Regions from separate parts of the Erwinia sp. L03-1 genome, predicted to be linked through region 3. Evidence: predicted binding sites of a transcription regulator. Region 3 holds the regulator's gene; each other region holds the start of a gene.
What was found. The regulator CRP, encoded in region 3, controls carbon source genes, mostly activating them, when cyclic AMP is high. The targets are predictions, from matches to a motif close to ATGTGANNNNNNTCACAT.
Positions count from the first base shown of each region.

Region 1: the regulator CRP is predicted to act here: its motif matches at 1,214-1,231, upstream of AC4PCC_RS19700 (YjcB family protein).
Region 2: the regulator CRP is predicted to act here: its motif matches at 3,239-3,256, upstream of AC4PCC_RS06110 (YfcZ/YiiS family protein).

Region 1 covers NZ_CM178762.1:4,292,875-4,300,421, forward strand. Annotated here, with positions in the region: gene AC4PCC_RS19685 (glutathione S-transferase family protein) at 1-135, opposite strand, end outside; gene soxR (redox-sensitive transcriptional activator SoxR) at 177-647, opposite strand; gene soxS (superoxide response transcriptional regulator SoxS) at 773-1,174, shown strand; gene AC4PCC_RS19700 (YjcB family protein) at 1,347-1,628, shown strand; gene AC4PCC_RS19705 (ATP-grasp fold amidoligase family protein) at 1,691-2,650, opposite strand; gene AC4PCC_RS19710 (MATE family efflux transporter) at 2,659-3,915, opposite strand; gene AC4PCC_RS19715 (transposase) at 4,458-4,853, shown strand; gene AC4PCC_RS19720 (VirK/YbjX family protein) at 5,963-6,898, shown strand; gene AC4PCC_RS19725 (DUF3828 domain-containing protein) at 6,932-7,369, opposite strand.
Region 2 covers NZ_CM178762.1:1,307,114-1,314,660, reverse strand. Annotated here, with positions in the region: gene fadJ (fatty acid oxidation complex subunit alpha FadJ) at 1-1,362, opposite strand, end outside; gene fadI (acetyl-CoA C-acyltransferase FadI) at 1,362-2,672, opposite strand; gene AC4PCC_RS06110 (YfcZ/YiiS family protein) at 2,837-3,133, opposite strand; gene fadL (long-chain fatty acid transporter FadL) at 3,504-4,787, shown strand; gene mlaA (phospholipid-binding lipoprotein MlaA) at 4,977-5,738, opposite strand; gene ccmI (c-type cytochrome biogenesis protein CcmI) at 5,776-6,987, opposite strand; gene AC4PCC_RS06090 (cytochrome c-type biogenesis protein) at 6,984-7,445, opposite strand; gene AC4PCC_RS06085 (DsbE family thiol:disulfide interchange protein) at 7,442-7,547, opposite strand, start outside.
Region 3 covers NZ_CM178762.1:347,535-355,081, forward strand. Annotated here, with positions in the region: gene tsgA (MFS transporter TsgA) at 1-906, opposite strand, end outside; gene ppiA (peptidylprolyl isomerase A) at 1,179-1,751, shown strand; gene AC4PCC_RS01520 (aminodeoxychorismate synthase component II) at 1,906-2,481, shown strand; gene argD (bifunctional acetylornithine/succinyldiaminopimelate transaminase) at 2,565-3,782, shown strand; gene AC4PCC_RS01530 (YccS/YhfK family putative transporter) at 3,890-6,022, opposite strand; gene crp (cAMP-activated global transcriptional regulator CRP) at 6,081-6,713, opposite strand; gene AC4PCC_RS01540 (OsmC family protein) at 7,022-7,426, shown strand; gene AC4PCC_RS01545 (phosphoribulokinase) at 7,507-7,547, opposite strand, start outside.

The DNA of each region.
Region 1 (7,547 bases), 910 kb from region 3:
TTTTTTTAGCGCCTCGGGTGCCAGCATCGACGCTTCTCGCTGATAGCGTTTGATTTCATACGCAACGTCAAGCTCCTCCAGCATCCAGAGTACGCGCTGTGAGCGGGAGTTATTCAGATGGTGAACGGTAATCATGGGCTGGCCTTATAGTGATTGCGAAGCGTTGAGTATAGACCTTATGGCTCGTTCGTCGGCTCCAGCAGGATCGCACCGGTCCCCCGTTCGCCAAGGCGGTCATCAGGGTTGCGCAAAGGGCAGTCGGCCATAGACAGGCAGCCGCAGCCGATGCAGCCATCCAGGTCGTCGCGCAGTCGGGTCAGCGTCGCGATACGTCGATCCAGCTCTTGCCGCCAGCGTTCGGTCAGGCCTCGCCAGTCCTTAGGCGACATCCTTTTTCCCGGTGGAAATTGCAGCAGATGCTCACCAATGGTTGCCAGAGGTATACCGATGCGCTGGGCAATTTTAACAATTGCGACCCGTCGCAGTACGTCGCGGTTATAGCGCCGCTGATTTCCCGGATTGCGAAAGCTGCTGATTAATCCTTTACTTTCATAGAAATGGAGCGCTGATACGGCGACGCCACAGCGCTGTGCCACATCGCCTGGTGTCAGTTCACGCTTGTTCGCGCCGTGGAGATTTTTTTTCATTTTGCCCTTTACCTCAAGTTAACTTAAGGAATTATACTCAGCGGCCATTGAGAAGGCGACATCGTTTCTGGCGCAATTTACCCATCCGGGGCTGACAGCGCAGCTGAACCAGGGAGAAAAGACGTATGCATGACAACATCATCCACACACTGACCGACTGGATTGAGAATAATCTCGACAAAACCCTGTCAATTGATGACGTCGCCGCTAAATCGGGCTATTCAAAATGGCATCTGCAGCGGATGTTTCGCGCCGTGACCAAACAGACGCTGGGGGGATATATTCGTGAGCGCAGGTTAACGCTGGCCGCTGAAGCGCTTCGTAAGACGCAGCGGTCGGTTTTTGATATTGCGATGCAGTATGGCTATGATTCGCAGCAGACATTTTCCCGCGTCTTCCGCCGCCAGTTTTCCCTGACGCCTACCGCTTACCGCCATAGCATGCGCCGCCAGTCGCTGACCCGTCAGACCAGCTATGCCTTTGACTGCAGTGCTGGCATGGGATATCACAGCAATAGCCTGCTTTAATGCCTAAAAATTATTCAAATTTTAAAAACGAGTGATATAATGTGACCGTCGTCACACTTATATGACCTCTGGGTCAGCTTCGACTAAGGGCTTATCCTGGCAACCCTTCGTCCAAATCGCGTGATGCCACTACCTATTGTCAGGGCAGTTATTCGCGGAGTTTGAACGAGATATGGGAACCTTAACCACAAGCCTGATATTGATGAGATGGGAACTGGTGAGTGCTGTGATGATGTTTCTGGCCAGCACATTTAACGTCAGGTGCCGTAAAAGCAGCCATAACGCAATGGCCTTTATCTTTACCGGCATCGGGATCGGCATGTCCTGCTGGTTTGTAACCGGCCTGCTGGGCATGACGCTAAGCATGAGCAATCTACAAAATTTTTGGCACGTCACTAAAGATGTCTTCATCGACGTAATGAGCCACACGCCCGCCGATTACCCCATGCCTTAACCGCCCCCGTGAGCCGCAAATTCTGAGTAACAGGCGGCTCACCGTTTACCTTAACCACATCATCAGATCTTCTTAAATACAGCAGGTAGAGGCGCTGTCTCTTCCGGGCGATGCGCCCGCGGCAGCGCGGCAGATTTACGCTCCTGGAGCCACATATCACCCATCATTTTATCCAGCCCCTGTTCCAGTCCGGTGACCATCCCCGCGCCCGGGGTGAAAGTCAGCTCGCCAAAGTAGATCTGGCCCTCACTGATGTACCAGTCAACGCGAACATAATCGAAGTCACTCGCCAGCTTCTTACTTAACTCCAGAGCCTTCTCGAGCGTCTCCCGATCGCTGCTGATATCCAGGCCCGTATCGCGGATCTTGTAGAAGCAGTGGCTAAGATTGTTGACGTAAAAGTTCATAGAGAGCGGCGAGTTGCCGATGCGGTTGTAAATCACCTGCAGCACGTACTCATAATTGCCGTCTTTTTTATTGAACATATGAAACTTGTAGTCAATAGCAGCGAACTTGCCGTCGCCCACATACTGCTCCACCAGAATCCTGGGCTTGATGTAACGATAGTGGATCTCGCGTGCTTCATGCGAGAAATCACGACTTAGCCACTCTTCACAGCGTTTAATCAACAGCTGTTTCTGGATGCAGTCCGGCTCATCCAGAAAGATTTCTACCATACCGGAGCCGTGGTTCGGTTTGATAACGGTATTTTTTAATGATTTAAGTCCCAGCAGCGTAATGGGATCGGCCGTTTCATACAGCAGCGGAATGAGATACTCTTCGCCGATGGTTTTTGAAATATAGTCTCTCACAAGAATTTTATCCGATAGGATCCCATAACGAACGTAGTCCCCGGTGATAAATTTACGATATAAAACCTTCTCATTAAATAACTTCGGCTGGCGAATGTTAGGTAACTTTCTAAATTTATGGAAATAATAAATTCTGTCCTGGTAGGACCATGGCATCTTTTTTAACAGATATAAGACGCCTTTTCTCAGTTCAGTTTTGAGCTTGAACATTTTTCACCTCATTTGTAGGTTTTGTAGTTAAGTGAGGAAAGCTGTATTTTAAGAATGACGGCATTCTTAAAGAAATAGTTCATTACGGTCAGGGATAAGAGTTCCGTCACAAGAACACTCCAGGCTGCGCCTGTTAACCCCCAGGAACGGATGAAAAACCAGTTGGTTGCCACGCTAATTACCACCAGTAAAATAATCTTTACCAACAGATAATTAAAACCACCCTCTTTCACCATATAGCGATAAGCTACTGTCCCCATTGCCGAAAAGCAGGTTGCTAACGACAATAACGTAACGAGATTTCCAGATTGTGTGTAGTCGTGTCCAAAGAGGACACTGATAATACTGTCGCCAAACAGCGCAATGAAAATAAGCATCAGAAATGAGACTGCCATAACATAGCCGTAGAGCCTTGAGGCCAGCCGGATTGCAACATCTGACCGCGCTCTGAATATCTCCGTAAAGCAGGACGTAATGATCGCCACCGGGATAAAAATCCACGAGGCCGATATCGTGTTCGCGGCGGTAAACAGCCCCAGCTCATGCGCAGATCCCACCCCAACCAGAAAAAACTGCGCCAGCTTCACCTGAATCGAGATAAACACGCTGGATATGGCCAGCGGCAGGCCCGCATGCAGCAGGTAGCGCAGATAGGTTTTATGTTTACGCCTGGGTGGCGGAGTAATGCTTTGCGCCTGATAAAACATGCCGCGTTTGATCAGATAGGGCACCAGCGTGACGGCAACAATCGACAGCGATAACAGTAACGGGCTGAGCTTCATCCAGGCAATGGTAAAACTGATGGCGAAGCTCAGTATCATTCCTGTGGCATTGGCGACGGTATTCATTCTCGACGCCAGTCGCGCATTATTGTAAACGCTAAAAATATCCTGTGTAACAAACATGGCCGACAGAAAAGAGGCGATCGCAAATACCATAAAGTTTTCGCGCATGGTCAGCCAAACGTAAAGTAATACGGGTAAAGAAAGTATGAGCAAAAGCGCCATCCGCAACTGCTTCGCTACCGCCATCAGGCGCATCCCCTTTGGCACGCTTTTGCTAATACTCTTAAATAAAATGGTCTCTGTGCCAAAAATGGCGACCGTCTGAACAATTGAAAAAAGTGAAGCAGAAAATGCTATTTGTCCAAAGACAGTAGGACCAAATGATTTCGCGACATAAGACGTCACAAATATCACGCCGAAGACGGAAACGATTTTTTCCGACATCATCCAGGCGGCGTTTGACATAACACTGTGTTTCATTAAAGCATCCTTTTGACACGAACTACTTACTGCAAAAAACGGTACATCCTTGTTTACAACAAAAGAAATTTGCTGAATTTCCCCTGGCGAAAAAAGACGCCTGAATATTTTTAATCATACAGCAGTATAGCTTTCGCTCTTAACGAAAAGCGTTATTTTAAAATACTACCTTACGGCAATAACTTTTTCTGTCTTTACCTGGTCTTTAAACCCTCGGTCTTCGTCTGAAAGAGCTGTCTGACGGAAAACAGATTCGCACAGAAAACCTCCTTCGCCTGCTGGAGAATTCTGAATTAGACGCTGGTCTTGTTGTCGGCATGAAACGAATTTATAACAAAAACCCAAATATCGAAAGCTAACTCCGGCCTTTAGAAATAAAATCGGAGAAATCCCATGATGATATTTATCCATAATCCCTTAACTTAATGACTGTCATAAAAATCGCGCACTTAATGTCATTGCCCTTATTGGTTCATTAATCAGATCCATTAAATAGTGCAGTTACTCTCATCACATTATAGTTAAGAAAGGTAATAGCATTTATGAGAAAGTCACGATATAGCGAAGAGCAAATCACCAATGCCATTAAAGCATCTGATAGTGGTGTAAAGGTTAAAGAGATTTGTGAAGAACTGGGGATTTCTGAGGCCACCTTCTATAGCTGGAAGAAGAAATATGCCGGATTATCCTCAGAGGAAGGAAGAAAAATCAAGGAGTTGGAAGATAAAGTGCACCACTTTGAACGTGAACTGCAGATACTCTCTTCGGATAAGGAGATGCTGCAAAGCGTTTTAAAGAACTTCTTTACCACCCACGATAAGCGGCAGGCGGTGAATTACCTTCAGGATACGTTTGAAATCGGAACCCGCCGAAGCTGTCGCCTGCTTGATATTAGCCGTAGTGTTTACCACTATCCTTACAATTGTGAAAATCACTAGGGCTTACACAATATTCTTAAAACCCGTGACTGCTGATGCCAATTTTAAATATCTTTAATGCTAATTGAAATCTATAAATAGTTTCCGTGGAGTCGTTTTTACTTGATGTGTTAACTGTATCCAATTTCACCAGCTTAGCTGTGATCGCGTTTCAGGTCAGAAAAATACCCTTCATTTTCATGTAGTTAAATGCGCATTTATCTTTGTTTTCAAAGATAAATGCGCACTCTATGACATTAAGCCTTCTTACTGATTGTTCAACCACCCCCTCTTAGGCGTGAAAAATCATAATAATTCCCCGGTCTTAAATGATTCATAACTTTGATCCATATCAAGAGAAAAGCCGCGTCAGAAAACTGCCATCCCGCCCCCCAACCCTTACCAAACCGCATATCATGACGCCGTAGCGTAATGCGCACCCAGGAAAACAATAAAGGCAAACTTAAGGATAAGACCTTTTCTGCTCATTTATTCATCATCGGGACGTCCTGAGACTGCCGTTTCCTTATGTATTGCCTCTTAACATTGATGTCCTGTCGCACTTTTTAAGGGTAAAATTTGAGTTAACACTGGATTGATAAATTTTCCGTAGTCTCAGATTCAGGCGAAACGGCATTAAGTAGCTCACATTTACTGTCCATAAATATAGATGAATGCCATTAGCGATTATTCTTATAGCGGAACAATTCTGAGCTGTGCCAGGCACCTGAGAAAATAAACGGCGGTTAAGGGGGCAGGAACACTCCTAAAAAAGTGCCTTACATCACAAATGTGATACAAAACCAGGCACATTACGGCCAGTCTGAAGAAGATTTTTAGGGTTAATTGCGTACTGGTGCAGGTTAATCAATGTACCAGCTGCCTCGGGATCGCTCTTATCCTGGTACCAAAAAAATATGTACTACAGGACGGTTTATACCCCCCGATTGTCTGCTGAGCCACCCGCCAGGCCACGTTCCACGGAGGGTAATGTAGATTAGCGCCCACATCCATTAGGAATTTTCTCAACAAACCCTAAACAAACATCAACCTTAAAAACGCATTTACTCTGTGTTGATAGTGACATCTTTATAATGCCGTTTTACCCCTCCCCCCCTGGAATGCAGAACATGTCTGATACTGCGGTAGCACCTCGTCAGGATACTTCCCTGACCTTTTTCCTGTCCCTGGTTACTGGCAAGCTAACGCCAGGAAGATTGTGGTTCGATCGCGACTACCGTATTAAGTATCTGTTCCGCTCGCTGGCCTACCCGATAGCCACCCAAAGGCTTGTCAGCGCCATCTCAGAGAGTCCGGTAATGCGTGATATTCTGCCGATCCAGCACACGCTACCAAGCAAAATCCATCGCCCCTACCTTTATGGTGGCATGCCGATGGTTAAACGCGCTCAGGCGATAATTGATCACTACCGCTTCGCTCAGGATCTCAGCGCGGTACGTTTACGCCAGGCGATGCTGACCAAAGAGGGCGTTGCGCTGATTGAATTTGCGGGAAAGAACGGTGAAGCCTTCAGTATCACCCTTGCCTGTACCGGCAGCTGTGAAAGAGAGGGAGAGGTGAACCTGTTTGTGACCTGTGATGGCGTTAAACTGGCCATGCTGACCTTTGCAGTGACGGAACAGCAGGGCGTAAAGGTGCTGATTATAGGTGGTATTCAGGGAGCCCATCGCGATACGCCACATGAGTTGATCCGTGAGGCGACAAAAGCCTGCTACGGCCTGTTCCCTAAAAGATTGCTGCTGGAGACGCTGATGCTGTTTGCTGCTGCGACGGGAATTACTCAGATACAGGCGGTCAGCGACAGCGGGCATATTTTCCGCAGCCTGCGTTATCGCCTGAAGAAGAAGAGCCTCTTCCATGCGAACTATAACGAATTCTGGGAAACGCTGAACGCGCAGCCGCTGTCTGAGAATCTTTATACGCTGCCGATGCCTATCGCGCGCAAGCCGCTTGAAGACATCGCCAGTAAAAAGCGCGCTGAAGCGCGCAGGCGTTATGAACTGCTGGATACCATGGCTGAACAATTCGCCGATCGGTGCCGCTAAGTTTTACCGGTTTACAGCCCTGTTAACCCAGGGCTACGGATTCTCTTTTGCCACATCATCGATCTTCCATCCATCGCGATCCCGATGCAGCGTTATCAACAGCAGCTGCCTGTCGTTGGCATCGCTGCCCAGGGTCACATCCCCTGAGGCCGTTTCACCGTTAATGGTGAATTTCCCAGCGCTAACGTGATCGACCCAGCCATCGCTATAGTCCTGATCCTGCAGAAAATAGTCATCATCCATGCCGTCCGGGCTTTTTATCAGAACGTAGATTTTCTGTAACAGCTGCGGGGTGACGTACTCTTTCAGTAGCGGATCGCGTTCGTCAATTGGGCTTTCATCCTTACTTAACGCCGTCAGATACCAGCTGTAAAAATCTCTGCTGAGTGACTGGGGATCGGCGCTGTTTTCCTTCGCCGCAGCGTGCAGTGCAAAAAGCGCTATACCCAGCGCCAGTAACCATCTCTTCATGAAGTGCCGTCTCTGCCTGTTCATCGCTCCCTCTCACGCTTTGCTGATGTCCCTGCCCGCTGCGTCGTAAAATGCTCAGCTAATTTACTCTTTAACCTGTGAAGTCGAGCGATTTTCTGCGTTATTTTTAGTAACCGTTTATACCGGGAGGGCAACACGCCAGCGCCGCCTTATCGCT
Region 2 (7,547 bases), 960 kb from region 3:
CATTTTGTCAACCGGGCTGAAAAAGTGCAGGCCAATAATGTTTTCCGGCCGCTGCGCCCCGGCAGCGATATCGCCGATGGGAATAGAGGAGGTATTCGAGGCAAATACCGTTTTCGGGCCGCAGTGCGCCTCAACCTCCGCCACCATCTCCTGCTTCAGGGGCAGCGCTTCAAACACCGCCTCCAGCACCACGTCACGCCGGGAGAACCCGGAGAAATCAGTACTGCCCGTGATAAGCGCCATCTGCTGCTGTCGCTCGGCCGGGCTGATTCGCCGCTGACTGACCTGTTTCGTCAGGCGATCCCAGCTGTATTTCATCGCGTGGTTAATGCCCGCGCCGTTGATATCTTTGATACGCACCGGCAGCCTGCCGCGCGAGGCCACGACGCGGGCGATCCCGCCGCCCATCAGCCCACCGCCCAGTACGCCGACTCTGCCGATCTCATAAGGCTGCGCGTCCGCTCCCGGCTCCTTTTTCATTTCGCTGGTGGCGAAGAAAATACTGCGCAGCGCGGCGGACTCCGGCGTCATCGCCAGCTGACCAAAGGCTTTGGCTTCCGCCTCATAGCCGCTACCGCTGCCGTGCTGCAGGCCGATACGCACCACGGAGAGGATTTTGTCGGTGGCCGGATAGTTACCCCGGGTTTTGGCCCGGATCTGTCTGCCGGCGATGGCAAAAAGTAAGGCCCGCCCGGCAGGCGCATTAAGCAGCCGCTGGCGCAGCGGCAGCGCTTTTTTCAGCGTCCTCCCCTGCAATACCCGATTTACCGCCGTATCCAGCAGGACAGACTGCGGCACCACCTCATCAACCAGCCCCATTTTCAGCGCCTGACGGGCACGCAGAGTTTTGCCGCTGAGGATCAGATCCAGCGCGGCGGAAGTACCGACAAGCCGGGGTAGCCGCTGCGTGCCGCCCGATCCGGGTAGCAGGCCCAGCTGAACCTCCGGCAGGCCAAGACGGGTTTTATCATCCAGGGTGCAGACGCGCTGATTGCAGGCCAGCGCCAGTTCAAGACCGCCCCCAAGGCAGGCGCCGTGGATCGCTGCCACCACCGGCACCGGCAGCGCGGCAATCTCCGCCATCACCTTTTGCCCTTCCCGCGCCAGCGTTTCAGCCTCTCCCGCCGTTTTACATCCGGCGATCATTGCAATATCGGCCCCGGCGATAAACGAGTCCGGCTTACCTGAAATAAGTACTATCCCGGCCAGCTGTGGATTTTCGCGGGCACGGGCAATAATCTCGCGGATTTGGCTGGCAAACTCTGCCCTGAGCGTATTCACCTTCTCGCCGGGAACGTCCAGAGCGATCACCGCCACGTTGTCGGTGCGCATGGTTAGCGTGAACGCCGTTGGATTTTCCATCACTCTGCCTCCAAAACCATTGCGGCACCCAGGCCCCCGGCCGCACAGGCGGTGACCAGGCCCAGGCCGCCTCCGCGTCTGCGCAGCTCATTCAGCGTCTGGGTGATCATCCGCGCACCGGTCGCCGCAAAAGGGTGACCATAGGCAATCGATCCGCCCAGCACGTTGAATTTTTCGTCATCCACTTCCCCCAGCGCCTGGGGTCTGTTCAGAATATCGCGGGCAAAACGCGGGTCCGCAAACATTTTTAAATTGGCCAGCGTCTGTGCGGCAAAGGCTTCGTGCATATCAATCAGCGTCAGATCGCCGAGTGTAACGCCTGCGCGATCCAGCGCCAGCGGTGAGGCCCAGGCCGGGCCCAGTAGCATGTCGTGGCGCACATCAATAGCGGTAAAGGCATAGCTGCGCAGGTAGCCAAGCGGTGTAATGCCCAGCGATTTTGCCCGCGATTCGCTCATCAGTACCACCGCGGCGGCACCGTCGGTGAGCGGCGTGCTGTTAGCGGCGGTCACCGTGCCATGGCGGCGATCGAAAGCAGGCCGCAGCTTTGCATAATCCGCAAGGCTTGAATTCAACCGCACATTATTGTCCTGCGCAAACGGAGCGTGCCAGGGCGGTACACAGGCGGTCATCACCTCACCGCTCAGCCTGCCCTCCTGCCATGCCTGCGCCGCTCGCTGATGTGAGCGATGCGCCAGCGCATCCTGCTGCTCGCGGGTAATCGCATGGCTTTTTGCCATCTGTTCGGCGGTATCGCCCATCCGCAGTCCGGTAGAGTATTCCGCTACGGCGGGAGGAACGGGCAGCAAATCGCGCGGCCGGAGCTGGCTGATTAGCTTCATTTTTTGCGAAAAGTGCCTGGCCTTGCTGAGGTCCACCAGCACCCTGCCCAGCTTTTTGCTCACGCCGATGGGCAGAACCGAAGAGGAATCGGCTCCGCCCGCAATACCCGCCTGAATATGCCCCACCATCAGGCTTTCCGCGACGCTGGCTACCGCCTGAAAGCTGGTCGCACAGGCGCGGCTGACGCTCCAGGCGTCAGTATGGACGCTCATCCCGGTGCCGAGGACGATTTCCCGCGCAATGTTGGGGGCCTCCGGCATCTGCACCACCTGACCAAAAACCAGCAGCTCAATTACCTCAGGAGGAAAGTCGCTGCGCGCGAGCAGTTCGCTAATCAGCATCTGGCCCAGCGCCACGGCCGGAATGCCGTGAAGCGCGGTCGCCTGCCGGGCAAAGGGAGTGCGTAATCCGTGAGTAATGGCGATGCGATCGCCGCTGCGCGTTAGCAAAGGTAGCGCTTTGCTCATTCTTATCACCTGTTAAAGGGTCGCGGGCATCATTGCCAAAGAGGTCAGACCTCTAATGTTAACAAGGATTTTACAAGGTGCACGGAGGGAGGGATAAAAATGAGAGGAAACACACGCTTTGTGCCCCGGTGAGCAGGCGACAGCGGCTCACCGGCACGAAGAACTTAACGCAGGCCGAGCTGGAAGATCATGGTTTCAGCCTGGCAGCTAAAGGTAAAGTCTGCGTCCAGGCGCACGCCCTCTGGCGCTTCGCTATAGCGGCTGGTGATAACACAGGGTTCGGATTCAATGCTGCGGGCTTTTTCCGTCAGCTGGGCCAGCATAGCCGCGGCCTGCTGTTGATCGTTATACAGCTGACTCCAGCTTGCCGTGCAGTCGGTGTTATCCATGATAGTGCCAACGTCAACACAACAGCAGGCCGCGGTTTCATTGGCGCTGCATTTATTAATGGAATGCGTCATAGGATCTCCAGTTATCTGCCTCAGGGCAGCGCGTAATTAATTGTCTGCGCCGAGTTTACGCCTCTCTTTCAGGATTGTCTGACGCCAGCCTGAATTAACGGCGTTTAGTGATGAATATCACAGTTAAATTTGATCTAACGCAAACTGAGGCGCCCTGAAACGTTATCCGGCGGTATTTGTAATAGAGATCTCTTTTTTATGATCATTTCTGCAATATCTATAAAACAATATTGCTACTTAGACACAGGTCGGACCTATACTGTGGCACTGGTCTGATTTGTGAGCCGTATATCAGCCCCTACAATTCGCGATCCCCTGTTACGTTATGTAACAGAGCTTAATAAAAAATCCCGATAATGAGGTTGTGGTCATGAACCATAAATCCCTGTTTAATAAGTCTTCTCTTGCGGTGGCAGTCGCAATTATCTCGTCAAACGTTTCAGCAGCCGGCTTTCAGCTTAACGAGTTTTCCGCTATTGGTCTGGGACGCGCCTATTCTGGTGAAGGCGCAATGGGGGATACCGCCGCCTCTGCCAGCCGTAATCCCGCCACAATGGCGCTGATGGATCGGCCCATGTTTTCCGTCGGTGCGGTATTTATTGACCCTGATGTCTCGGTTGACGGTAATAGCCCCACGGGCCGCAGCCTGAATGCCAATAATATTGCCCCCACCCAGTGGGTGCCGAATATTCATTATGTTCAGCCGCTCAACGATAGCTGGTGGCTCGGCGCCTCCGCCACCTCCAATTATGGTCTGGCAACGGAATATAATAGCGATTACACGGCAGGCCCCTACGCCGGTAAAACCGATTTACAGACCGTTAATCTTAATTTAAGCACGGCTTATCGCCTGAATGAACATTTCAGCTTCGGCGTGGGCTTTGATGCCGTTTATGCCCGTGCCAAAATTGAGCGCTATGCGGGTGAAACCGGTTCAGCGCTTGGACTCCCTGCGGATACGCAGATCGCCCGCTTAAAAGGGGATGAGTGGGGCTATGGCTGGAACGCAGGCATTCTTTATGAAGTGGATAAGGATAACCGCTTTGGCTTTACCTATCGTTCTGAAGTGAAAGTCGATTTTGATGGCGACTACAAGAGCAGCGTGCCGGGCTATCTCAATCCCATTAATCAGGCGCTGAATCTCGGCCTGCCTTACGGCACCAACGGCAATACCATTCCCGGCTCGCTGAGCCTGGATTTGCCGGAAATGTGGGAAGTCTCCGGCTATCATAAAGTCGCCCCGCAATGGGCCGTCCACTACAGTCTGGCTTATACCAGCTGGAGCCAGTTTCAGCAGTTGAAAGCGACCGGCAACGGCGGCCAAACGCTGTTCTATAAAGATGAAGGTTTCAAAGATGCTTACCGTATCGCGCTGGGCACCTCCTACTTCTACGACGAGAACTGGACGTTCCGCACCGGTATTGCCTTTGATGACAGCCCGGTTCCTGCCGATAAGCGTTCAATCTCCATTCCCGATCAGGATCGCCTGTGGCTGAGCGCGGGTGCCTCCTACGCCTTCACGCCGGATGCCTCTGTCGACGTTGGCGTCTCCTATATGCATGGCCAGCACGTCACGGTTGAAGAAGGACCTTACACCTTCAACTCTACCGGCAGGGCCTGGCTGTACGGCGCAAACTTTAACTACAAGTTCTGATTTAACCTTTCAGCAGACGAAGTCAGTCGGGGGGAGAACGCGCTTCTCCCCTGCTCCCTGTGCTCAACGCGCGTCAATTTAAAGTGGGACCTTCACCGATGCGCGGTTCAGGCAATCCGTCAAGAGGGGCGCGACAAGGAACGGTCGGGGAGTTTCCTCTGCCGTTCCACTGCCGCTGCGCGGGAGGGTTTAGTTAGCGTCGATATCGTTGAGATCGCCCTGAATCGCCGAGGCGTTCGGATTTTCCTGCGGGATCAGCTTGCCGTCGCTGGCCAGGAAATCGTGGCGCTGGAAATATGCCGCGCGCACGAAGGCGTAAGGATCGTTAGAGTTGCGCAGGATCGCATCGGAGTCCAGCAGCTGAGCTCGGGTTTCTACCCCTTCCAGCGCCCACTTCCCTGCTGACAACCACCAGGTCAGCCAGCTAAGCGGTGCGTAGAGATCATCCACCAGTCCACCGGCGTCTTCACGCGGAGTGAAGCTGCCGTAACCGGGCACTTCCACGTATGGCCCGTAGCCCACACCATAGTTACCCAGCGTGCTGCCGAAACGGCGCGGCTCTTCCTTAGCAAGTTTGGGATTAGCCATCCCCGCGACGTCGATAAATCCACCCAGCCCCAGCACGGTATTCAGGAAGAAGCGGTTGAAGTGGATCATCGCTTTATAGGGCTTACCCTCAACAAAATAGTTCACCATCGTGGAAGGTTCACTGAGGTTGCCGAGGAAGTTGCTCAGACCGGTACGTGCCGGGATCGGCACGTAATCACGCCACGCAACGGCAACGGGGCGCACCACATAAGGGTCCAGAACGTTATAGTTAAAGTTAAACATTGACCGGTTAAACCCTTCCAGCGGATCGGATCGTCCCTGCGGCTCATCCGCCGTCTGGGAGCTGGCGCACCCTATCAGCAGTACGCTCGCCAGCGCGATACCCGTCACACGGTAGCTCATATCTCGTTTCCTGTAGTCTGTAGTCAAACGCCTGCGGTTACTTCTGCTGCCGATCAATCGCAATCGACAGCTGCTGATGCCCGTCAAACGGCGTTACTGCGCTGGTACCGAACCAGTCTCCGGCCTGTGGGTTGGCACTGCCATCGCGTGAGATACGCACCCGAACCAGAACCTGATGCTGCGCGGAAAGCAGGCGTTCCGGCATCATGGCATTGCTGTCGTCCAGCGTCAGCGTAAGTGGAAAATGGCTTAACGGCATTTTTTTTACCGCCACGGGGACGGGAGAAACACCATCGGAAACGGAAATATACAACACTCCGCCTTCCGGTAACATTTTTTCTGCCTCCGGCGCCAGGGTGACGTTGAGCGCCAGTCGGCTTGTCTGCCTGCCCGCATCGGTGCGGGCCTGCTCAATGCTGCGCCGTATTGTGTCCGACCGTTCATCGTCAGCCGGTAACAATTGTAACATCTTTTGCCATTCTGCTATGGCCTGGTCGTAATCCTGTCGGGCAAAAGCATTAAATGCTAACAGACTGTGAATCCGCAGATTCGTCCCGTCCTGCTTAACCATTTCACTCAGCATCTGCGCCGCCTGGCGGAGATTCTGCGGATCCTGCGACCGCGTCAGGACATCAGCATAGCTCAGTTTGACCTCGGGGTTATCCGGCGCAAGCTGCATCGCGTGCTGGAAAGCCTGTGTCGCCGTGGCCGCGTTATTCAGCACCATGCCAATACGCCCCAGCATCAGCCAGTCATTCACGTTGCTGGGATCGTTCTGCAACGAGGTGCGGATCCCCAGCCCGAGCCGCGCCAGCTGATCCATGCTCAGAGGTTCGGCTTTAGGATCCATCACCTGAGCGCGCAGCGCAGGCAGGTCGAGCTGTGCCTGCTGCCATGACATCACCTGCGCAAAGCCGCCGGTTTTAAAATAAAAGCCCAGAGTCACGACAATTAACAACAGGATCCCAGGCAGCAGTACCCAGCGGCTCAGGGTGCGCGCGTGGATCTGCTCATCCTCAGGTATATCCAGCAGCAGCGTTTGCTGCAGCTCACGGATCATCTCCGCGCGTTCACCCACCACGCCCTGGGCTTCATCCTCTTCCAGCTCCCGCAGGCGCTGGCGGTAAAAACGCGTATTTAGCGCATCGCGCTCCGCCGCCAGCGGTGGATGCCTGCGTCCACCGGCAATCAGCACCAGGCCGCAGGCCGCGATCAGCAGCACCAGCAGGGTTAGTAAGAATGCACTCATGATTGCTTCCCATTGTTCTTCAACAGCGCATCCAGTCGCTTCTGCCCGGCATCATCCAGTGGCGGGGCGATAAGCTGGCGCTTTCTGCTACGCAGAATAATCACCAGCGCGCCAATAATCACAAACAGCACCGGGCCCGCCCAGAGGATCAGCGTGGACGGCATCACCGGCGGGTCGTAGGTCACGAAGTTGCCGTAGCGGGCCACCATATACTGCTTAACCTGCGCCGGGCTCTGCCCCGCCTGCAGCAGCTCGTAAACCTTCAGCCGCATGTCGCCAGCGATCATCGCATTCGAGTCGGCAATGCTGTTGTTCTGGCATTTCGGGCAGCGCAGCGATTCGGTCAAATGGCGATACTGCTGCTCCTGTGCCACCGAGGCGAAATGGTAGGTATCAATATTACCGGCCAGCGCGCTCAGGCTAACCAGGCTTATCACGATCAGTAAAAAACGTTTCATACACCTTCCCTGCTGTATTTGTCCCAAAGCGGCTTCACTTCCTTCACCCAGACATCGGCATTCATATCCCCCGCGTGGCGGTAGCGGATAATTCCTTTGCCA
Region 3 (7,547 bases):
GATCATTATCCACTTCAGCATTGCGGCATTCTCGCTGCTGACAAACCAGTACATCAGCAGCGTAGCCGCCAGCGCCAGCACGGTCAGAATACGCTGCGGGTCAAAGAAGCGCAGTATGGCGCTGAAAATCCACATGCCTATCATGTATGACGTCCAGAAGTTACCGACCAGGCCGCCCGCCTGTGTAATGTCCATCCCCATGCTTTTGGTGGCATACTGTGGTACCCAGCCGATAAAGCCCAGCTGGCCCAGGATATAGCAGAGGGCGGCAATCGACAGGAACATCACGCCGATACCCCATTTCTCTTTTTCAACCGTCTGGTGATTAGCGGCTTTTTTGCCCAGCACCGGAAACTCGAAGCAGAGCGCCAGAATAAAGATCGCGACGTAAATGACGCCGATACAGGCATAAACCCAGTACCAGGGAAGCGACCGCGCCAGAATAGCGGCAGCAATAATCGGGAAGATGGTTCCGGCCATGCTGAAGAAGGAGTCGGTAAACAGCAGGCGCGATCCGCGCTGACGCCCTTCATACAGATGGGTGATGAGGAATGTCCCGATGGACATCGTAATCCCGCTCACCACGCCCAGCACAAACATACAGAGCGAGAATACGCCCAGGCTGTGACTGTTCATCAGCCCCAGCACCGCCAGCACCATCAGCACGAAGCCGAACATCAGCTGGCGCTTCAGCGGGATAATCTCCATCAGCCAGGCGTTGAGAAACACCGCGGCGAGAATGCCCGCATTAAGGAAGGTAAAGGTGTTGCTCATCTGCGCAACGGGGAGATGAAAGTAATCAGCAATATTTTCCAGTACCATACCGGTGACAATTACTACCGCGCCGGTAAGCGCATAGGAAAAAAAGCTGATCCAGGTGAGACCGATTCGATCGCGATTAGTCATAGTAGGAGCCTGCAAGTTAAAAAGATTCTGGTACGCAAAAACGACGTAATTTTCGGAAGTGTAGCGATATTCGTGATCGGCTTAAATCAATAATGAAACATTTATTTTCATATTCATTGGATCCGTGATGAATATCACTCCACGCCTCAGAGGAAAACGGTTGCGCAGTGACATTTCGCACGTAAATAAAAGTAAAACGCTGGCGCGTAACTAACCGCCTCTTTACAATCAATTTTGTTTTTCTGACCACCGCCCTCAGAAAGGAATTTTCCATGTTAAAACGCACTTTGGCAGCCGTCGCTACCGTACTGGCACTCTCCTCACTTTCCGTATCTGCACTGGCTGCGAAAGGGGATACCCATGTTCTGCTGACCACCTCAGCGGGAAATATTGAACTTGAACTGAATAATCAGAAGGCACCCGTCTCGACGAAGAACTTTGTCGACTACGTTAACAGCGGCTTCTATAACAACACGCTTTTTCATCGCGTGATCCCTGGCTTTATGGTGCAGGGCGGCGGCTTCACCACCGATATGCAGCAAAAGCCCACCAGAGCGCCGATTAAAAACGAAGCGGATAATGGCCTGCTGAACAAACGCGGTACCGTCTCCATGGCCCGCACCGCTGACAAAGACAGCGCCACCAGCCAGTTCTTTATCAACGTTGCCGATAACGCTTTTCTCGATCATGGTCAGCGTGACTTTGGCTACGCGGTATTTGGTAAAGTCGTCAAAGGTCAGGATGTGGCAGACAAAATTTCTCAGGTTCAGTCACAGAACGTCGGCCCTTATCAGAATGTGCCGGTTAAGCCTGTCGTTATCCTTTCAGCTAAAGTGCTGCCTTAACGGTTTCGACACGCGTTCTGCATTCCCTCCCGCCCGCGTTCTCAGGGCGGTAAGCGCGGCCTTACGGCCGCGTTTTGCTATCCAGAGCAAAGTGATAAACGGACAGGGTGAAAATGCGTAGAATAGCGGCGTCTTCATCCGGCCCGGAGCCTCCATGCTGCTGCTTATTGATAATTACGACTCTTTCACCTGGAATCTCTACCAGTATTTCTGCGAGCTGGGGATAGACGTGTGTGTCCAGCGCAATGATGCGATGACGTTAGCGCAAATTGACGCGCTGCGTCCGCAGCATCTGGTTATCTCTCCCGGCCCCTGTACGCCCAACGAAGCGGGTATTTCCCTGGCGGCCATTCGTCATTTTGCCGGCAGGATACCGATCTTAGGCGTCTGCCTGGGGCATCAGGCCATTGCCCAGGCGTTTGGTGGTCGGGTTGTTCGCGCCCGCCAGGTGATGCACGGCAAAACGTCACCGATTGAACACCGTGACGGCGGCGTGTTTGCCGGACTGAATCATCCCCTGACCGTCACGCGCTACCATTCACTGATTGTTGAGCAGGCATCGCTGCCCGCGGAATTTGAGGTGACGGCCTGGACGCTGCGTAACGGCCAGCCCGATGAAATTATGGGACTTCGCCATCGTGAGCTGCGGCTGGAAGGGGTGCAATTCCATCCGGAAAGCATTCTTAGCGAGCAGGGACATCAGCTGCTGGAGAATTTCCTTAAGCCGTAAATTAAGTTGCCTTTGAGTGGTTTTTTATGCATATTTTGTGACTAATATTTCACTTTAATGCAACGAGAAAAATGGGGTCACCGATGGCAGCGGACAAATCAGCGGTAACGCGCGCGACGTTTGATGAGGTTATTTTGCCTGTTTATGCACCCGCGCAGTTTGTGCCGGTCAGGGGCAAAGGCAGCCGCGTCTGGGATCAGCAGGGCAAAGAGTATATCGATTTTTCCGGTGGTATCGCGGTGACCGCGCTGGGCCACTGCCACCCTGCGCTGGTTGAGGCGTTAAAAACCCAGGGCGAGACCCTGTGGCACACCAGCAATGTCTACACCAATGAGCCTGCGCTGCGTCTGGCCAGCAAGCTGATTGCCGCCACCTTTGCCGACCGCGTCTTTTTTGCTAACTCCGGTGCAGAAGCCAATGAAGCCGCCTTTAAGCTGGCGCGCTACTATGCTGCCAAACGCCACTCGCCCTATAAAAGTAAAATTATCGCCTTTCATAACGCCTTTCATGGTCGCACGCTGTTCACCGTCTCCGTCGGCGGGCAGCCGAAATATTCCGATGGCTTCGGGCCTAAACCTGCCGATATCGTCCATGTTCCCTTTAACGATCTCGCTGCGGTGAAAGCGGTCATTGACGACCATACCTGCGCTATCGTAGTGGAACCGATCCAGGGCGAGGGCGGAGTGATGCCCGCTACCCAGGCATTTATGCAGGGGCTGCGCGAACTGTGCGATAAACATCAGGCGCTGCTGGTGCTGGATGAAGTGCAGAGCGGCATGGGCCGCAGCGGCAAGCTGTTTGCCTGTGAGCACTATGGCGTGGTGCCTGATATCCTCACCACTGCCAAAGCCCTGGGCGGCGGCTTCCCGGTCAGCGCGATGCTCACCACCGATGAGATAGCGTCAACCATGTCGCCGGGCGTCCATGGCACCACCTATGGCGGTAATCCGCTGGCCTGCGCCGTGGCAGAGGCCGCGCTGGATATCATCAACACCGAATCGGTGCTGAGCGGTGTGGAAGCGCGTCGCGAGCAGTTTGTTGCGGCGCTAACCGCGCTGGACGCTAAGCGGCCGCTCTTCAGTGATATCCGGGGCAAGGGGCTGCTGATCGGGGCCGCACTCAGGCCGGAGCATGCCGGTAAGGCGCGGGATATTCTTCATGCCGCAGCGGCTGAAGGGGTGATGGTCCTTAACGCCGGAACGGACGTGCTGCGCTTTGCGCCTTCGCTGGTGATTGAGCCTGCCGATATTGAAGAGGGCATGGCCCGCTTTGCCAGGGCGGTAGAAACAGCGCTATTCTGACGGCATGATGCATGGAGGGAGCATGATGCATCATGCATGGAGCATGGAGCATGGAGCATGGAGCAGTAAGCAGGAAGGGAGATTATTGGATGGCTGAAAACCCCGCGTTATGCTTGCCTGCTCTCCTCCCGCTTCTCGCTGTGCGTTCTGCCTTTCGTTTTAGGCGCTTTTTTTAAGCGGCGTGACAGCCAGCGTCCGTGATGCGGCCGGTCGCGCCAGGCCAGCGAAGAGATGGTATGCATAATCCTGAGGTGATCGAGTATCTGCCTCAGGTGTCGCTCCAGAATCGTTATCGGTCCCTGTTCAAACTCTCCCTGTAAATCCTCCAGCACGTTGGTATCCGAGCCGGGACCATCATACTCCAGCCGCTGCTGGCAGCGCTGAAGGGCGATTTCACAGCTTTGCAGGTAGCGCTCGGCCAGCGCCGGAGTGAGCATCGTATGTTCACGGGCGAGGATGGTCATCGCGTTGATATGCTCGACAATAAACTGACTGTGCGTCACCCACAGCTTCATGTCTGCCAAATAGTTTGAATCAAACCCCGGTTCCTGCATGGCCTGATTAAGCGAGTTGAACACCGCATTATGCGCCTGGTTGGCGCGCATACGCTGGTAAGCCAGCCTGACCGGATCCTGCTCGCTGCCAAGCAGCATTTGCAGCGCATCCTGGTAGGTGCCCAGCGCGTCGTGGGCATTTTGCCGCAGCAGCCCGCTTTGCCACTGGGGCCACAGCCAGATCATGCCGCCAAAGGCAATCATGCATCCCATCAGCGTATCCATCAGCCGTGGCAGCAGGAAGTCAGCGCCGTTCAGCGAGAGCAGCTGGAGCGAGTACACGGCGGTGACGGTAAAACCAATCATCGCCCAGCCGTAGAACTTGCGGATAACCAGGTAGCTGACCAGCGTGATAACCAGCATTATCGACAGCACCATCGCCTCAGGCGCGTGGAGGCGCAGGGCGACGGCGGCGATAATCAACCCGGCCAGCGTACCGAGTGCACGGTGCTGGATGCGTACGCGGGTGGCGCTGTAGCCATTCTGGCTGACAAACATCACCGTCATCAGGATCCAGTAGGGCTTGGGCAGGTCGAAGAACATCGCCAGGGTACTGGCGAAAGTGAGCATCACGGCAAAGCGGGCGGCGGTGCGCAGGGCGGCAGACTTCAGCGACAGATAGCTTTTGCAGGCGGCCAGCAGCGGCAGGCGGCGCTGGCGATCGGCCATCAGGTCGCGCTGATATAAAGGGCGCTGCGTGCGCAGGACGCGCGCAATGCGGCTGAAGTGGTAGTAGCAGAACTGTCCCACCGGATTATCCCGGCTTCGACGGGCGATTTTTTCAAGTGCGCCGAGCGGCTTGTCCATCACAAAGCGCTCCGGCAGCCGGTGGTAAAGAATATCATCGGCCAGCTCCCGCAGTCGTGCGGCGATGGTTTGCGCGTTCCAGCGAATGACCGCTTCAGCATGGCTTTTTTCGACCAGCTTCTGCACCTCTTCAGGCTGATGCAGGCTGACGGAGATATGCTCCTGCAAATCCAGCGCGACCTGAAACGCGCGGATGAGACGTTTATGATGGCTGTCGCGGTTGGCGGCCAGCATATGCATCTGCTGATAGCAGATGCCGATCAGATCGACGGCTTTTTGCTGGCGGGCCAGCAGCGGCGGCAGGGCTTTATCAGGATCGGTCAGACGGGTGAGCAGGGTATATTTGGCTTCACAATAGTCGGCCAGCTCGCGGTACAGCAGGCTGAGGGTTTCGCGCATCGGCTGCTCTTTCCACAGCCAGAACCAGAACCAGTTGAACACCCCGTACCAGATCGTCCCCAGCACGTAGAGCAGGGGCGGCTCCCATATCGGCATGCGGCCGGCCAGACTCAGGGTGAAGATGGCGGCGATAAGCGATCCGGGCAGCAGCCTGGCATGCAGTGGGCTGATTTCACCCGTGACGCCCAGCAGCATTGCCATAGCAAACAGAATCGCAGGCAGGGGAACGCTGTGCTCACCCAGGTACTGGATCAGAAAGCTACTAAAGGCAAACAGGCTTCCGCCCACGATAAGGCGTTTGAAAAAGCGCTTATGCGGCGTATCCAGACCGGCGTTATTGCAGCACGCGGGCACCAGGGAGAACAGCAGTCCCTTTTGCAGATCGCCCAACAGCCATCCAATCGCTACCGGTAAACAGAGCACCAGCGTCTGACGCAGGGCATAGTTAACCTCAGGATGATAAATCAGTCTGCGCCACATCGCTCCATACCAATAAAAAAGGCGCAACGGGAGGTTGCGCCGGGGGGATCAGAGCCGGTTAGCGCGTGCCATAAACTACGATAGTTTTACCGTGTGCGGAGATCAGATTCTGATCTTCCAGCATTTTGAGTATGCGGCCCACGGTTTCGCGCGAGCAGCCCACAATCTGACCAATTTCCTGGCGGGTGATTTTGATCTGCATCCCATCCGGGTGAGTCATTGCATCCGGCTGCTTAGCCAGATTTAGTAGCGTCTGCGCGATGCGACCCGTCACATCGAGGAAAGCTAAATTCCCCACTTTCTCAGACGTCACCTGCAGGCGACGAGCCATCTGCGAAGAGAGTCGCATCAGAATATCAGGGTTAACCTGAATAAGCTGACGGAATTTCTTATAGGATATTTCAGCCACTTCACAGGCGGTTTTCGCCCTGACCCATGCGCTACGCTCCTGACCCTCTTCAAACAGGCCAAGTTCACCGATAAAGTCGCCCTGGTTGAGGTAAGAGAGGATCATCTCTTTGCCTTCCTCATCCTTAATGAGCACCGCGACTGAACCTTTCACGATGTAGTAAAGCGTTTCCGCTTTCTCACCCTGGTGAATTAGCGTGCTTTTGGATGGATACTTATGAATATGGCAATGTGACAGGAACCATTCAAGAGTCGGGTCTGTTTGCGGTTTGCCGAGAACCATTCGCGATTATCCTCTGTTGTCATCATGCCTAAACACAGGGGCAGAGTTCCCTGTCAGGCGTTGAAATAGTGACGCGTTTCCCATCAGGGAAATTATCCCGAACCCTGTCGCAGGCCTGGGTCGTTATGTTGTGCCGTTTCGTCATGCTTGTAGAGTACGAACGAAATTATTACAGCTTTGTTTGTAGCACAGCTTGGAACGAGTGTCTTGTGTTGTCTCGCTTCAGCATAGTGTGAAAATTGTCGCATTGCCGTTTTTGTTGCCGAAGCGTAATCTGGCGTTAACTGAATGACTTAGAGGGATTTGTTATGCAAGCACGTGTTAAATGGGTAGAAGGGCTCACGTTTTTGGGAGAATCCTCATCCGGGCACCAGATTTTAATGGACGGCAATGCGGGCGATAAGGCACCCAGCCCAATGGAAATGGTTCTGATGGCGGCCGGCGGGTGTAGTGCCATCGACGTGGTGTCAATCCTGCAAAAGGGGCGCCATGACGTGGCTGACTGCGAGGTCAAACTGACTTCCGAACGCCGGGAAGAAGCACCCCGTCTGTTCACCCATATCAACCTGCACTTTATTGTTAGCGGTAAGGGCCTGGAGGAGAAAGCCGTTTCCCGCGCCGTCGACCTGTCGGCAGAAAAGTATTGCTCCGTTGCCCTGATGCTGGGCAAAGGCGTTGAAATCACCCACAGCTTTGAAGCGATCGAAATTTAACATTCCATTAGCCCCAGCCTGTGGGGCTAATGCGCAGTGGCCCGGACTATTTTTTTCTCTGGGGCTTAACGCACGGTGTCTCAGACTATCTTTTTCCCCTCAATCAGACGCCTGACCAGCG